Regions from separate parts of the Arthrobacter sp. 10L430 genome, predicted to be linked through region 2. Evidence: riboswitches for the same ligand, from Rfam matches in the RefSeq annotation. Region 2 holds a riboswitch; the other holds the start of a gene.
The links. Region 2 has a riboswitch for cyclic di-AMP ahead of AC1DDG_RS04955 (aggregation-promoting factor C-terminal-like domain-containing protein). Riboswitches for the same ligand answer to the same signal wherever they lie in the genome.
Positions count from the first base shown of each region.

Region 1: linked by a shared signal. The riboswitch ahead of AC1DDG_RS19030 (M23 family metallopeptidase) and the one ahead of AC1DDG_RS04955 (aggregation-promoting factor C-terminal-like domain-containing protein) in region 2 are both predicted to bind cyclic di-AMP.

Region 1 covers NZ_JBFTJD010000029.1:42,995-50,531, forward strand. The annotation lists gene AC1DDG_RS19015 (MFS transporter) at 1-387, shown strand, start outside; gene serC (phosphoserine transaminase) at 418-1,548, opposite strand; gene AC1DDG_RS19025 (iron-dependent transcriptional repressor DtxR) at 1,890-2,585, shown strand; cyclic di-AMP (ydaO/yuaA leader) riboswitch at 2,719-2,963, shown strand; gene AC1DDG_RS19030 (M23 family metallopeptidase) at 2,968-3,789, shown strand; cyclic di-AMP (ydaO/yuaA leader) riboswitch at 3,939-4,097, shown strand; gene AC1DDG_RS19035 (C40 family peptidase) at 4,258-4,848, shown strand; gene AC1DDG_RS19040 (NlpC/P60 family protein) at 4,949-5,725, shown strand; gene AC1DDG_RS19045 (HNH endonuclease) at 5,948-6,448, shown strand; gene mobA (molybdenum cofactor guanylyltransferase) at 6,473-7,144, shown strand; gene AC1DDG_RS19055 (DUF6457 domain-containing protein) at 7,191-7,537, shown strand, end outside.
Region 2 covers NZ_JBFTJD010000003.1:175,615-183,151, forward strand. The annotation lists gene AC1DDG_RS04945 (glycosyltransferase family 39 protein) at 1-275, opposite strand, end outside; gene AC1DDG_RS04950 (bifunctional glycosyltransferase family 2/GtrA family protein) at 272-1,678, opposite strand; gene AC1DDG_RS04955 (aggregation-promoting factor C-terminal-like domain-containing protein) at 1,904-2,722, opposite strand; cyclic di-AMP (ydaO/yuaA leader) riboswitch at 2,728-2,891, opposite strand; gene AC1DDG_RS04960 (HAMP domain-containing sensor histidine kinase) at 2,986-4,533, opposite strand; gene AC1DDG_RS04965 (response regulator transcription factor) at 4,537-5,277, opposite strand; gene AC1DDG_RS04970 (hypothetical protein) at 5,474-6,424, shown strand; gene AC1DDG_RS04975 (winged helix-turn-helix domain-containing protein) at 7,032-7,537, shown strand, end outside.

The DNA of each region.
Region 1 (7,537 bases), on a different contig from region 2:
GCGAACGGGTATGTGCAGACCACCACGGACCCCGTGATGAGGGGGCGCGTAATGGCCCTGTACATGGCGATCTTCATGGGCGGCACCCCCATCGGCGCACCGCTGGTGGGCTGGGTGGCCAACGTCGCCGGGGCCCGCTGGTCGCTGGCGGTGGCGGCGGCCTCCGGCCTGCTGGCGGCCGCGATCGGACTGGTGTGGATCATCCGCACCAGAATGCTGCGGATCCGTGTGAGCCGGCAGCCCCGCGGGCTGCCACAGATCCGGCTCGTCTCGCTGAACCAGGCCGGTCGCCCGACAGCCCGGACCGGCACTCGGACCGGTGAAGGTGGCGGAACGGCGGACGGCGCCGCCCGGGACACAAGCCCGGACGACGCCGTCGAACGCTGACGCTGTAAGCGTCACCGCGGTCTGGGGAGACTACTTCTTCAGTTCGCCCACCACGTAGTCGATGCATTCCAGCAGTGCGGAGACGTCAGCAGGCTCGATTGCCACGAAGGTGGCGATGCGGAGCTGGTTGCGTCCCAGCTTGCGGTAGGGCTCGGTGTCCACGATGCCGTTGGCGCGCAGCACCTTGGCGATGGCCGCGGCGTCGATGGAGTCGTCGAAATCGATCGTGGCGATGACGTTGGAACGCTCGGCGGCGTTGGCCACGAAGGGCGTGGCGACATCGGAAGCCTCGGCCCACTTGTAGATGCGGCTCGCGGAGTCCGCCGTCCGGCCGGCCGCGAAGTCGAGGCCGCCGCTGGCGTTGAGCCACTGCACCTGGGCATCGAGCGTCACCAGGGTGGCCAGCGCCGGGGTGTTGTACGTCTGGTTCAGCTTGGAGTTGTCAATCGCGGTCTGCAGGTCCAGGAAGTCCGGGATCCACCGGCCGCTGGCCTTGATCCGGGCGGCGCGCTCGAGGGCCGCCGGGGAGAAGAGACCAAGCCACAGGCCGCCGTCGGAAGCGAAGTTCTTCTGCGGTGCGAAGTAGTACACATCGGTCTCGGCAACGTCCACGTCCAGCCCGCCCGCGGCGGAGGTCGCGTCCACCAGCACGAGGGCATCGGCGTCTGCCCCGTCCACGCGCTTGACCGGAGCCGCAACGCCAGTGGACGTCTCGTTCTGCGGCCACGCGTAGACGTCAACTCCCGCCTCGGCCTGCGGCGCCGGGCACGTTCCGGGCTCGGATTTGATGATAGAGGATTCCGAAAGGAACGGCGCCTTGTTGGTGGCGGAAGCGAACTTGGAACCGAACTCGCCGAAGGACAGGTGTTGGGCCTTCTGGTCCACCAGGCCGAAGCTCGCGACATCCCAGAACGCCGTCGAACCGCCCACGCCCAGAACCACTTCGTAGCCCTCGGGAGCGCGGAAGAAGGTGCTGAGGCCCTCGCGGACAGATCCCACCAGGTTCTTCACGGGCGCCTGGCGGTGGGATGTGCCGAGGATCGTTGTGGCGGCTGCGGAAAGCGCCTCGATCTGCTCGGGCCTGACCTTGGAGGGCCCGGCGCCGAACCGTCCGTCCTTGGGCAGGAGGTTTGCTGGGATAGTGATGCTGGTGTCGCTCACAGTGGCTCCAATTTTCGGCATGGACATGCAGTTCGGCGGGGACAAGAGGTGGCCGGCGGGCAATCATGTCTGCCACGAAGGCCCCTTTTATTCTGCCCGAAGCCCGGAAATCCCGGGAAACGTTGCCGTCACAGTCCAGTCATTGAAACCGGCCGCCCGCTTCGTCCGAATTATCCGGAGTAATTCAAAATAGGCTAAGCTTTCACTGGACGTACGGGCGGAGAGCCGGTGTTGCTCCGTCGTCGAATTGCGGCCGCGGCAGCTTGACGCCGGGCCACCGTGCGGTGGGCCCGCGGTACGGTGGGACGGACACAAGTACTGTGCTCGAGGAGCTGAGCTGAATGACGGATCTGATCGATACCACGGAGATGTATCTTCGGACCATTTTGGAGCTTGAAGAAGAGAACATCGTGGCGCTGCGAGCCCGCATCGCCGAACGCCTCCGCCATTCGGGCCCCACCGTCTCCCAGACCGTCGGCAGGATGGAACGGGACGGGCTGGTGGTAGTGTCCGGCGACCGTCACCTGGAGCTGACAGAAACAGGCCGCAAACGGGCCACGGAGGTCATGCGCAAGCACCGCCTGGCGGAGCGGCTGCTCGCCGACGTCATCGGCCTCGACTGGGCCTACGTCCACGACGAGGCGTGCCGGTGGGAGCACGTGATGAGCGAACGCGTGGAGCGCAGGATCTTTGAAATGCTTGGCCACCCCACCGAATCGCCCTACGGCAACCCGATTCCTGGGCTGGCTGCGCTCGGCGGCGAGCCTTCGCTGGCCTTCACCGACGGCGTGATGAACCTGCTGGACGCCATGCCCGGCTACGGTCCGGATTCGCGCGTTACCGTCAGCCGGCTGGCAGAACCCATCCAGGTGGAGCCGGAGCTGCTGGTCCAGCTCGATGAAGGCGGGATCCGCCCCGGTGCCGCGGTTTCCCTCGAACGCGTGGGGGAGTACATCTCGGTCCGTGTGCCGGGGATCGAAGGCGCCCTCGAACTGCCACCGGAAGTGGCCGCCCACGTGTTTGTCCGCGTCAGCTGACGTGCTGGCCCGTGATTTGTCTGACATCAGGTGGCAGGATGCCCTACGACTTTTGCACAGCTTAGATAACGGAATTATTACTGCCCACTTTAATCACTTATAGTTAAACAGCAGCGCCGATACTAAAGCGTTACCTGATCTGGAGCCGAACTCTGCCAGCGGATCAGTCGCACGAGTCACCTTCTGGCAGAGGCGGGGGAACCACAACCGGCCGTTGAAAAACGGCCTTGGGGTGAAGTCCGCAGCAGCAAGCCACTTTCCGCAGATGGAATCTCCCGGGATACCCCTGTGCCGAAACGCTTGTCACGGCGGACCGGGTCGATGATCTCTCTGACCCGAATCCGACAGCTAACTTCGCAGGCTATCCAGAGAGGAACACTTCTTGACCATGCAGAATGCCCGGGGCCGCCGCCGCGCGGCCGGCCCCGCTGCGGAGCCGCGCGCCGCCGAAGTCTTCGCAGGGGAGCGTCCGCGGGATGCGCAGCGCGAAGCACGGAGGCACCGCAGTCCGTTCCGCCAGGTCACCGACTTCGCAGCCGCAAGCGGAGTGGGCCAGAAGGCGGGAGTCGCACTGGCTGCCACAGGCCTCCTGCTGACAGTCACGGTTCCTGCAACCAGTCCGGTCATGGCCACCGCTGACCAGGGCGGCGCCGCGGCGCTGTCCTCCCGTGTCCAGCCGCAGGTGTCCGCTGAGGCGGCCGCAAAGATCGACTTCAGCCGAACGTCCGTCTCCACCCAGGGTGACCCGGACAGCAAGCTCAAGCAGCTCCTCAGTGCACAGTCGGCCGGCAGCATCACCCGCGCCGCCTCGGCGGGCAGCCTTGGTGCGCCCCTGACCACCATGGTCAAATCGTCTCCGTTCGGATACCGCGTCAGCCCGATCACCGGGGGCTCCGGGGAATTTCACCGGGGCCAGGACTTTGCCGCCGAGTGCGGAACCCAGGTGTTCGCCGCGGCCAGCGGCACGGTCACCTTCGCCGGTTGGCACCCCTACGGGGGCGGCAACAGGGTTGTGATCAACCACGGCAACGGCCTCGAGACCACGTATAACCACCTGTCCTCTTCGAGTGTCCGCGTCGGCCAGAAGGTCAACCGCGGTGACGTAATCGCTCTCAGCGGGACCACCGGCGCCTCGACGGGCTGCCACCTCCACTTCGAGGTGATGGTCAACGGAGAAGTCGTTGACCCCCTGGGCTGGCTTTAAGCAAAACCGATGGAGAACTCTCGCATTCTTGTGACATGCCGTGACCTGAATGTGACATTCGCTCCGAACTGCTGTACCGTCTAAACCGCGTCAACTTTTCCGAAGTTGACGCCTTTGAGTGGATTGCCTAACTCTGCCACCGCTCAAGGTCCGTTCGCATGACATCGTCTGGCAGGGGCGGGGGAACCAATTTTGGTCTTCGCAAGAAGGCCTTGGGGTTAAGTCGCAAAGCTTCCCAGGAAGCGGCGCGGCCGGGTGACTCCCATCCGAATCCGACAGCTCACCTCGTAGGCATTGGGAGAGGCTACCTTCGTGTCTTCACGCCACAATTCTGCGCGCCACCGTGCGCAAACGGTTCGTACGAACCCGTTGGACTCAGTGTCCAAGGCAGTAAGCGCCAATGCCGGCACAGTAGGTCGCCAGGCAGCTGTTATCGCAGCTGCTTCAGGGCTCATCCTGAGCATTGGCATGCCGGCTAACGCAGCCGACACCAACATCGGTGTTTCCGCCTCCACGGAGTCCGGATCCCAGGCCACGCAGCTTGCTGTGACCGCCGCACCAACCGCAACTGTCTCCTTCGAGCGTCCTGCCGTCACCACCGAGGCAGCGCCGGTCATCGAGACTCTGGCCGCGCAGTCCAGCGACGACGCGGCCAATGGTGCAACCGATACTGCCAAAACCGTTACTGCCAAGGCGAGCAAGCTGGTGGATGCCGCAGGCTCCGCCGCCGCAACGTCAGGGCTGGCGGCCATTGCCTACACCGGTATCGGCCACCCGTACGTCTGGGGTGGCACCACTCCTAACGGCTGGGACTGCTCCGGCTTCACCCAGTGGGTTTACGCGCAGGCAGGCATCAGCATTCCCCGCGTCAACGCCTGGACTGCAATGAAGCCCACCTCGACACCCGCTCCGGGCGACCTGGTCATGCAGAACGGCGGCGCCCACGTGGGCATCTACGTTGGCAACGGCATGATGATCAGCGCCCTGAACCCTTCGGATGGAACGATCCTGCACGCTGCGTCCGCCACGGGCACGTCCTCCTTCTTCACCCTTCGCTAAAAATCCCGTTCGGGACGCGCCGGCTTACCCCCAAGATGCCGGCGCGTCGCTAAGCCACGTCCTGCTACCGCGGTCCGTGGAACACGAAAGAGAGAAACTTATGACTACACGTGCGACCATTGCACGCCACCGCGCCGAGGTCACCAAGACCCACTCGCTGGCTGTCATCGCCAAGGCTGTCGGCGACAACGCCGGTGGCATGGGCCGCCAGGCCGCAGTTATCGCTGCCGCGTCCGGCCTGGTCCTGACCAGCGGTATCGCTGCAAACGCTGCCGAGACCAACGTTCAGCGTGAATCGGTTCCTGTTTCCGCCCTGGAAGTGCAGTCTGTTGCTCCGGCAACCATTTCCGCTGCGTCCAGCATCGCCATCTCCTACGAGAAGCCGGCTGTTTCCACCACGGCCGCTCCCGTCGTCGAGGCACCCAAGCCCGTCGTTCAGGTGCAGGAAGCTGCTCCCGCCGTCGAGGCTGCTCCGGCAGTAAAGACCGCCGCTGCCGTTGAGGCTGCTCCGGCTGCTCCTGCCGCCGCCAAGACCGCTTCCGGAAGCGGCATGGGCGCCTCGATCGCCGCTGCTGCTTACGCGCAGCTGGGTGTTTCACAGGACTGCACCGCGCTGGCCACCAACTCCCTGGCCGCCGTGGGCATCAACTACCACGGCTGGCCGGCAGGCTACCTGTCCCTCGGCCGCACCGTCAGCGCTGCTGAAGCCCAGCCGGGCGACCTTGCCTACTACGAAAACGGCGGCATGGGCATGGCCCACATCGCTGTCTACGTCGGCAACGGCCAGGCTGTCCACGGCGGCTGGAACGGCGGAACCACCGCACTGTTCAGCGTAAACGTCGGCTCCGGCCCGGTCTTCATCCGCGTCGGCGGCTAAGACTACCAAGGCTTAGAAAAGGACCCCTGCCACTGCGGCAGGGGTCCTTTTGCATGCCCGTAGGCCCGGTTGCCATGCCGACACGGCGTCGGAGTGCATTCCGTCGATTCGCCGATCTGCCCCTTGAGTGTTTACTCTTGTGGTGTCGATCCATAGCCCGGACATGCAGAGGGCAGCCGGCCCTCGCGCCTCTGCCGGGTGCGGCCGTGAAGAGGTATGTGCATGCGCACTCTCGTTCTGAATGCTGGATATGAACCGCTGGCGGTTGTGACCTTCCGCCGGGCGCTGGTCCTTGTGCTCACCGGAAAAGCTAGCGTGGTGGCCGAAGGCGACGATCCTGTCGTCGGGCCGCAGGACATCATGGGCCGCCCGTCCGTGATCCTCCTTAACCGCTACATCCGGCCGCGCTACAACATGATCACCGCCGTCAGCCGGCGTGGCGTCCTTCGCAGGGACGGGCACCGGTGTGCCTACTGCGGCAAGGCAGCCCACACCATTGACCATGTCCAGCCAAAATCGCGGGGCGGTGCCGATTCATGGGAGAACCTCGTGGCGGCCTGCCTCCGCTGTAATAACGTCAAGGGAGACCACACGCCTGCTGAAATGGGCTGGAAGCTGCGGTTCGCCCCGGCGCCGCCCGTAGGCACCATCTGGCAGATCAAGGAACTGGAGAAGCCCACGCCGGCGTGGGATCCGTTCCTGCTTCCGGAGACCGCCGCGTAACCTGCCCGGCACTACGCTGGGGATGTGGAATTCGACGCAATAATCCTTGCCGGCGGCCGCTCCTCGCGGCTGGGCGGCTCGCCCAAGTCCGAGCTGACATACGACGGCGAGAGCCTCCTTAGCCGGTCCATCGCGGCTGCCCGTGGTGCCCGCCGGATTGTGGTGGTGGGCCCGGACACGAACCTTCCGCCCGGCGTGCTGAACTGCCGCGAGGATCCTCCCTTCGCCGGGCCTGCTGCGGCGATCGCCGCAGGCCTGGACCGGCTGCAGCGGCCGGACCCGGCACCGGACGCTGGAACAGCTGAAAGACGGGAAGGCACGGAGACGCAGGCCGCCACACTGACCCTGGTTCTCGCGTGTGACATGCCGCGCGCGCCGGATGCCGTCCATGCTCTTCTGGACGCTCTCCGGGCTGCGGCCCCCGGAGATGCCGCGCGTGCCTCCCAGGGCAAAGATGGCGTCATGGCCGCATCCGGAGACGGACGCCGCCAGCCGCTGGCCGGCTTTTACAGCACGGCTGCGCTAAAACGCGCCGTGGACGATGCAGCCGCACGGAACACCCTGGATCACGGGTCAGTTTTCGCTCTCCTTGCTAGGCTTGACGTACAGGCTGTCACCGTCCCCGCCGGCTCCACAGATGATGTGGATACCTGGGATGATGCCGCCGCATTAGGAGTCGAAGGGCAGGGACGATGAGCCCGGCCCGGAACGTCGCAGCCGCAGTTTGAGTTTGGAGGCAGGCATGAAAAGCCAGGACGAAACGCTTGAGGAGTGGTGCCGGCTGCTGCTTCGGGCCTTCGAGCTCGAAGACGTGCAGGTGGATGTCAATGAAGTGCTGTCGCTTGCCGGAGTGGCCGCCCACTCGGTGGTGCGGCCAGCGGCGCCGCTGACCACATTCATAGCCGGGTTTGCTGCGGGTCTTGCGTCCGGTTCGGGCCAGGCCCCGGATTCCACCTCCATGAAAGCGGCAATGGACGTCGCCCGCTCCGTCACCAAGGTGTACGCGGCCGAAGAGCAAGGGGAGGACTCCGTCTCGCCGGCGGTGGGCACCTCCACAGGCGTTCCGGCTCCCAGCGGGACACCGGGGGA
Region 2 (7,537 bases):
AACACTAAGGCGGTCCAGTCCTTGGTGCCGGCCTGGATGGCCGCGGCATAGAACGAGTTGGCGTATCCGGTGGCTTCGAGGTTCCAGAGATACAGGACCGCCGAGAAGGCCAGCAGCAGCGCGGCTGACGGTCGGACCCAGCGGGACTGGTTTCCCGTCAGCAGGGAATGAAGGCGTGAACGCGACACCGGCGTCTGCCCGGAGACGCCCCGTTCCTGTTCTGCGCCGGATTCGGCCTCCGTGCGGTGCTCTGCACGGCTCACTGTGGTGGTCATTTGCTTGCCTCTTCTTCAGCGGTCTTGGAGTCTGTGGCGGCGGAAGCCTGGTGCACCGGCGGCGACTGCCGCCGTCGGAACACCCATAGCCTGAACAGCAGGAACTTCACCGCCGTGGCGGCGAGGTTGGCCGCGGTGACGGTGACCAGCTCAAGCCAGCGGTCCGGCGTCGTGCTTCCATGGACGAGGACGAGCGCCCCGGAGGTGAGGGCCCAACCGATCCCGAAGACCAGAAGACCCTCAAAGTGATGGCGCGCAACGTCGCTGCCGCCGGCGATGCCGAAGGTGAAGCGCCGGTTGGCCGCGGTGTTGGCCACGGCCGTGGTGAGCAGGGCCAGGAAATTGGCGAGCTGCGGATCCATGAAATTGCGGCACAGGAAGAAGAGCAGCAGGTAGGCCAGGGTGGACGCTGCGCCGATGGTACCGAAGCGGACCAGCTGGCCGAACAGGCTGCCGCTGGGGCTCTGTTCCTGGCTGCGGGAGGCCGCGGGAAGGGGGCCGCGGGCCAGCGCACCGCGAAGCTCGGCGACGGGAATGCGCCCGGACACCATATCCCTGCTGAGCCGGGCCATGCCGCGGACATCCGCGAGGGCGGTCTGGACGATGTCCACACTGGAATGCGGATCGTCCGTCCAGTCCACCGGAACTTCGTGGACGCGGAGCCCGCACTTTTCGGCCAGGACCAGGAGCTCGGTGTCGAAGAACCAGGCGTTGTCCACGGTGTGCGGCAGGATCTGTTGGGCGATGTCCGCCCGGATCGCTTTGAAACCGCACTGCGCATCGCTGAAGTGCGCCCCCATCACGGACTGGAGCAGGAAGTTGTAGCTGCGGGAGATGAACTCGCGCTTGGGCCCGCGGACCACCCTGGAATTGCGTGTCAGCCGCGTGCCGATGGCGAGGTCTGAGTGCCCGGAAATCAGCGGTGCCAGGAGGGGACCCAGAGCCGCGAGGTCGGTAGAGAGGTCCACATCCATATACGCCAGGACGGGTGACGGCGAGGCCAGCCACACTTTGCGGAGGGCGTTGCCGCGGCCCTTCTCCTCGAGGTGCACCACTGACACTTCTCGCAGCTCCCTGGCCACCCGCTCGGCGGTCTTGAGGGTGTCGTCCGTGCTCGCGTTGTCCGCCACGGTGATGCGGAACGGGTGCGGGAAGCTGCCCCGGAGATGCGCATGCAGCCGGCGCAGGCACTCCTCCAGGTCGCGTTCCTCGTTGTAGACGGGGATGGTCACGTCCAGCACGGGAACCGCGGCGGCGGTGTCGATGGGTGAGCGCCGCAGATGCCGTGCACGGGCAACGGCCGGGCTGTGCCCGTCAGACGGCGCGGAGTGGACCCGCGCGGGCGGCTGGGGGTGCAGTGGAGGGTGCGGCTGGGTTCCTGAGGCCTGGTCTGTGAGGGTCATGCTTCAACAGTGGCGGGGCCTCATATGAGGGTTTTAGGGCGAAGCTGTGCGGGGGCTGTGGAAGTTTTGGCCCCTTGGAAGGGCGGCCGCCGCATTTCTGCACCGCTTCCCGGCCGCGCCCACGTGCAGAGACGCCGACGGCCCCCGGATCACGTGGATCCGGGGGCCGTCGAAAAACTCAAAGGGGTGCAGAAACGCGCGCTCCGCTTCCCACCGACTGGCGGCTTAGTACCAGTTGTTGGCGAGGTGGAAGTTCAGGGCGCTGCAGGGGGAGCCGTAGCGTTCCTTGACGTAGTCCAGGCCCCAGTTGATCTGCGTGCGGTAGTTGGTGCGGTAGTCCGGTCCGGCGCTCGCCATTTTCTCGGCAGGCAGGGACTGCACCACGCCGTAGGCGCCGCTGCTCGCGTTGGTGGCGGTGGTGCGCCATTCGGACTCCTTGGTCCAGAGCCTCTGCAGGCACTGCATCTGGTCCGCGGCCCAGCCGAAGGAGGACAGCTTGCTGGCTGCATAAGCCTGAGCGCCGGCGGGGTCATCCACCGCGGCAGGAGCAGCGGGCTTAGCCACCGGAGCGGCAGCCCGGACCGGGGCCACCTTGGCAGCCGGCACGGCAGCAGCCTTCGCCGGAGCAGCGGCGGGCTTGGCTGCCGTTGCCTTCGGGGCGGCCTTGGCAGCGGGAGCCTTCGCGGCGGCGGCCGGCTTGGCGGCGGACTGCGGGGCCAAAGCGGCTGATGTCGGCGCCGGCAGGGCGGAGATCAGCGTCTTGTCGAAGTTGAGCGTTGACGCCGCGTCGGCCGTGGCGGAGGCCGCTGCGGGGCTGGCTACCGGGGCAGCCTGCTCGGCGGCCTGGCTGGCCGCACCGACACCGATGAGCACGGCACACGCCGTGGTCACCACGGCCGCGCGGCGGCCGAATGACGGGATGTCAGCAGTGAGCCGGCCCCAGGCCGACATGGGCCGGACAGGTTCGGCGCGGTGGCGTGAAAGCTTCTGCCGGGACTGCGTGGAAGCGCGATCAGGGCGCGTTTGTACCTTGAATTCAGACATGGTGGATTGCCTCTCAACACCTGCGGAGTTAGCTGTCGGGTTCGGATGAGGTCATCCGGCCGCACGGCGATTCACGTGTCGGCTTCACCCCAAGGGCTTGATGCGGATTGCCCGGGACTCTGGTTCCCCCGCCTCTGCCTGGTCAAGCGGAATCCGGGAAGCGGCAGAGCTGGGCGTCCATCCGGATATGCGGCCCTGGTGGTGGCCGCACTCTATCGACCGTACAGGAGGCTCACGCTTAAGTCACATTTAGGTAACAGAGATCACGACGACGGCGCGTCGCCTTGTGCAGGCAGTCGGACCGCGAATTCGGTGCGGCCGGGCCGTGAGGAGACCTCCACCGTGCCGCCGTGGGCTTCCACGATCGACTGCACAATGGAAAGCCCCAGCCCGCTGGTTCCTTCGGCGGAAGCCTGCCCGGACGGGGCCGCCGTCTGGGCGCCCGGCGCCGCCGGCACGGGGGTCGCCCGGGCCGCGTCTGCGCGGGCAAAACGCGCGAAGACCCGGTCCACGAACTCCGCGGGGATGCCCGCGCCGTCGTCCGTCACGGTGATCACTGCACTGCCGTCGGCGGACCTCATGACTCCGGTGACCACCGTGGTGCCCGGCCCGGTGTGCTTGCGCGCGTTGGAGAGCAGGTTGACCAGCACCTGGTGAAGCTGTGAGGCGTCGCCGCGCACCACTACCGGCTCTTCGGGAAGTTCGAGGTGCCAGTTGCGGTCGGGCGCCATGACCTTTTCATCGCTAACTGTCTCGATCACCAGCTGCGTGAGGTCCACGTCGCTGAGCTTTAGCGGTTGCCCCTCGTCAAGCCGCGCGAGCAGCAGGAGGTCCTCCACCAGCGTGGTCATCCGCACGGACTGGCTCTGGACGCGGGCGAGGGAGCGCTGGCCGTCGGGCGTGAACTTCTCGGTCATGCGCATCAGCTCGGTGTAGCCGCGGATGGCCGTGAGCGGCGTGCGGAGCTCGTGCGACGCGTCGGCCACGAACTGGCGGACCTTCATTTCGCTCTCCTGCCGCGCCTCGAGGGCATTGGACACGTTGTCCAGCATGAGGTTGAGGGCATGGCCTACGCTGCCCACTTCCGTTCCGGGGTGGGCGTTCGACGGCGGGACGCGGACGGCGAGTGCCACCTCACCGGCGTCGAGGGGCAGGCGGGAAACCTGCGTGGCCACCTCCGAGAGCTGTTCGAGCGGCTTCATGGTGCGGCGGATGAGCACGGTTCCGGCGAGGCCGATGAGGACGAGGCCACCCAGCGACACCAAGGTGATGGTCACAACAAGGGACGTCAGGGTGTTCTGCTTTTCGGTGAGGGGAAGCCCGGTCACCATGACGTCGCCATAGGGCGACTGGGCGGCAACCAGCCGGTAGGCCCCCGTGGACAGGGTGCGGTCAACGGGGACGCCGTCGCGGCGCAGGCCCAAAAGAACCTGGTCGTCTGCCGCCGACAGTGTCTTGCGGGTGAGATCGGCGGCCAGGAAACCAGCACTGCTGACCTCGCCGTCCTGGATCCTGGCTGCTATGGTGCCGACGCGTTGGCCCCTGCCTTCGAGGGGATCGGGCTTATTGCCCGATCCGCCGAGCGGGGGACGGCCAAAGTCCCGGGCCCTGTCAGCTGCGCCGGTGAGTTGATCGTCGAGCTGGCGGGTGAGGAACGAGTCCATGCTGGCGTAGCTGAACAGGCCCACCGCGGCGCAGATGGCCACGAGCAGCGCCATGGCAACGAGGACCAGCCGGGTGCGGAGATGCCAGGTGCCGGGCTTCAGCACGCTGCGGCGCGGCGTTCGGGTGGCTCCGGAAAGGCTTGTCACGGCCTAGTCTGCCGGTTTGATGACGTAGCCCGCTCCGCGGACCGTGTGGATCATCGGCGGGTGCACGGCATCCACCTTTTTGCGCAGGTACGAGATGTAGAGCTCGACGATGTTGGCCTGGCCCCCGAAGTCGTAGTTCCAGACACGGTCCAGGATCTGGGCCTTGCTCACCACCCGCTTGGGGTTTTCCATGAGGTAGCGCAGCAGCTCGAACTGGGTGGCCGTGAGCTGGAGTTCGTCACCGGCGCGGGTGACTTCACGGGTGTCCAGGTTCAGGACCAGGTCTCCCACCACGAGTTCCGCAGAGTCCATCGCCGCCACGCCGGAGCGCTGCACGAGGCGGTGAAGGCGCAGCAGGACTTCCTCCATGCTGAAGGGCTTGGTGACGTAGTCGTCGCCGCCGGCAGCGAGGCCCGCGATGCGGTCCTGTACTGCGTCCTTGGCGGTCAGGAACAGCGCCGGCACTTCCGGTGCGAAGGCACGGATCCTGCCGAGCAGCTCAACGCCGTCGAAGCCGGGAAGCATCACATCCAACACGAGGACGTCCGGGCGGAACTCCTTGGCGAGCTTGACCGCCTCAGGGCCGTCGGCCGCAACGGCAACGGACCAGCCCGCCATGCGCAGTCCCATGCTCATGAGCTCGGACAGGCTGGGTTCGTCGTCGACCACCAGGGCACGGATGGGGGAGCCGTCCGGATGGGTGAGCTGGGGAAGGTTGTTGGTCATGGAGTGCGAAGTGGCCATGGGACAACTCTCCGTTCTGCGGTTTAGCCGGCGCTTTGGGGTTCCTGTGCGCCGGCTGTGAATCCCAGCGTAGCGAGCTGGACAGGGGAGAGGGGCTTTTCGAGATCACAGGCATGGCTCTTGCCCTGCACAGGCCAGTCACAGGAAGGCTTCCCAGTCTGGAAGGGACATAATCAGCACCCCAAAGGAGATAGCTATGAGCGGACAGCAGCAACCACCTGTTCCCGAGGCCCGCCCCGTACCCCAGTCTCATCCCGCCACCGAACCGGTGTCCCTGGCCCAGCCGGCGGCGGCCACTGAACCCGTGCCTGCCACAACCCCCGTTCCGGAGCCGTCGCCGGGCTGGGGCGCCGGATGGGGAGCGCCGCCGTCGGCGTCCTCAGGCACCGCCGCTTCGGCCGAGCCGACTGGCAAGTGCGCAGGCTGGGGCACCGGATGGGGAGCGCCGCCGTCGGCCGGTACTGCCGGTGCGGCGTCTTCCGCCGGCAAGCCGTGGACGCTGAAGCGGGGGCTGCTTGTGGCCGGTGCGGCCGCCGTTCTGGCGGCCGGTGCCGGAGTGGGCGTCTACAGCCTGGGCAATAATGCTGCCGCTGCCAACGGCGCCGCGGGCGCCGGCGGCCTCGGCCAGGGCGTACTGCCGCAAGGAGGGGTGCCCCAAGGCGGTACCGCTCCGGATGGCACCGTCCCGGGCGGGACGGCTCCCGACGGAAGCGGGACGCTTGGCGGGCGGGGCGGCGGTGTTGACGGCGGAGCGGTGCCGGGCCAGGGCGCCCCCGGCGATTTCACTGCCGGCGGGCTGGGCGGCATGGCCAGCGGCGTCTCGTCTGCCGTTCACTCGGAGTACGTGGTCCAGGAGAGCGGCCAGTACGTCACCAAGGTGGCGCAGCTGGGTACGGTCTCCAGCGTCGCCTCGGACTCAGTGACCGTCAAGAGCGCGGATGGCTTCACCAGCACCTACACGCTCGACGACGCCACAGTCGTGGGCAATCAGCAACAACGTCGCCAGCAGACCGGAACCGGCGGGCTGACCGTCGCCGATATCGTCTCCGGGGCTGCCGTCAGGATCGTGGCGGCCAAGGAAGGATCGACGCTGACGGCGGAAAGTGTCCTGGTGACCGCCGCCACGCAGGCCGGGCAGACCAGCTGAGACCAGCGCAGCAGTTCGGCTGCCGGTTTGCCGGGTCCGGGGAACGGAGGATTCCGGCAAACCCGCGGGCGCTTGACCGTGGCGACCGGGAGTGCTCCGGCAAAAATTTCCAGTCCGGATCGCGTCGTAGCTGGACAACCGCCGATTGGCGGTTGCCGAATTCCGGCCGCTCGGATCTGACTGAATATTCACCGGAAAAAGAGGAGTTTCACGCACAAAATTCGACAAAAGTCGCTTTCTGAACGTTCGTTCTGGAAAAAGACCGCCGAAAATTGAGGCGTTCAGAATTGTGATTTGACCCACAAAGGGGGCTTTCGTCTCACGATGCGGACGTGAGCGTCCATTGTTACTTGCAAGTTTTCATTGTTACGTTGCACACTTCAAATGTGAACAAGAACTCAACAGCACCTGCAACCGCAGAATATTGGCCCAGCACACCCGCTGCTGCCGACATGCGCTGTTGTCGAATGCACGCCTGACTTTCTACCCCACGAAGTTTTTAGGCATTCGCCCCCCAGCCCAGCGTCGGGCGCCCTCCCCAGAACTCATTGCGGGGAACCAAGCATTCGAGCCGCGATGACGGCCATTCACATTGAGGTAAGCATTCATGTCAGTTGCATCTGGATACGTCCACATCTCCGTCCGTAACGCCAACAAGGCCGGACAGGCCTCCGGCCTCCGCCAGGGGTTCGGCGCCCGCCCGGCGTTTCCCCCGGCCGGCCAGGGAAACAACTTTCCGGCCCCGGGCTACGCGCCCCAGGGATACAACCCCAATTCTTACGGCCAGTTGCGCGCTGTTCCGGCTGAGGAAGCCGCCCCTTTGACCGCCCCGACGCCCCTGCTGGCTCCCGCTCCCGGGACGTCCGTCCGCCCGGTGCCGAACGACAACGTGGCCCGCGGATTTGTCCTTTACATGGGGATTGACGAGGAAACCGCGGCTGCTGCCGGCACCTCCATAGCCAAGCTTGCCCAGGAGATCCGGGCCTACGCCCAGTCGCTCGTTTCCGGCGCTGAGAGCTACGCCGCCGTCGCAGTGGCGCCGGCCAGCGCCCAGGGTTCCGCGCTCGACGTCGTCCGCTCCACGTTCGGTGACCCCACCGTCAACACCCGTCA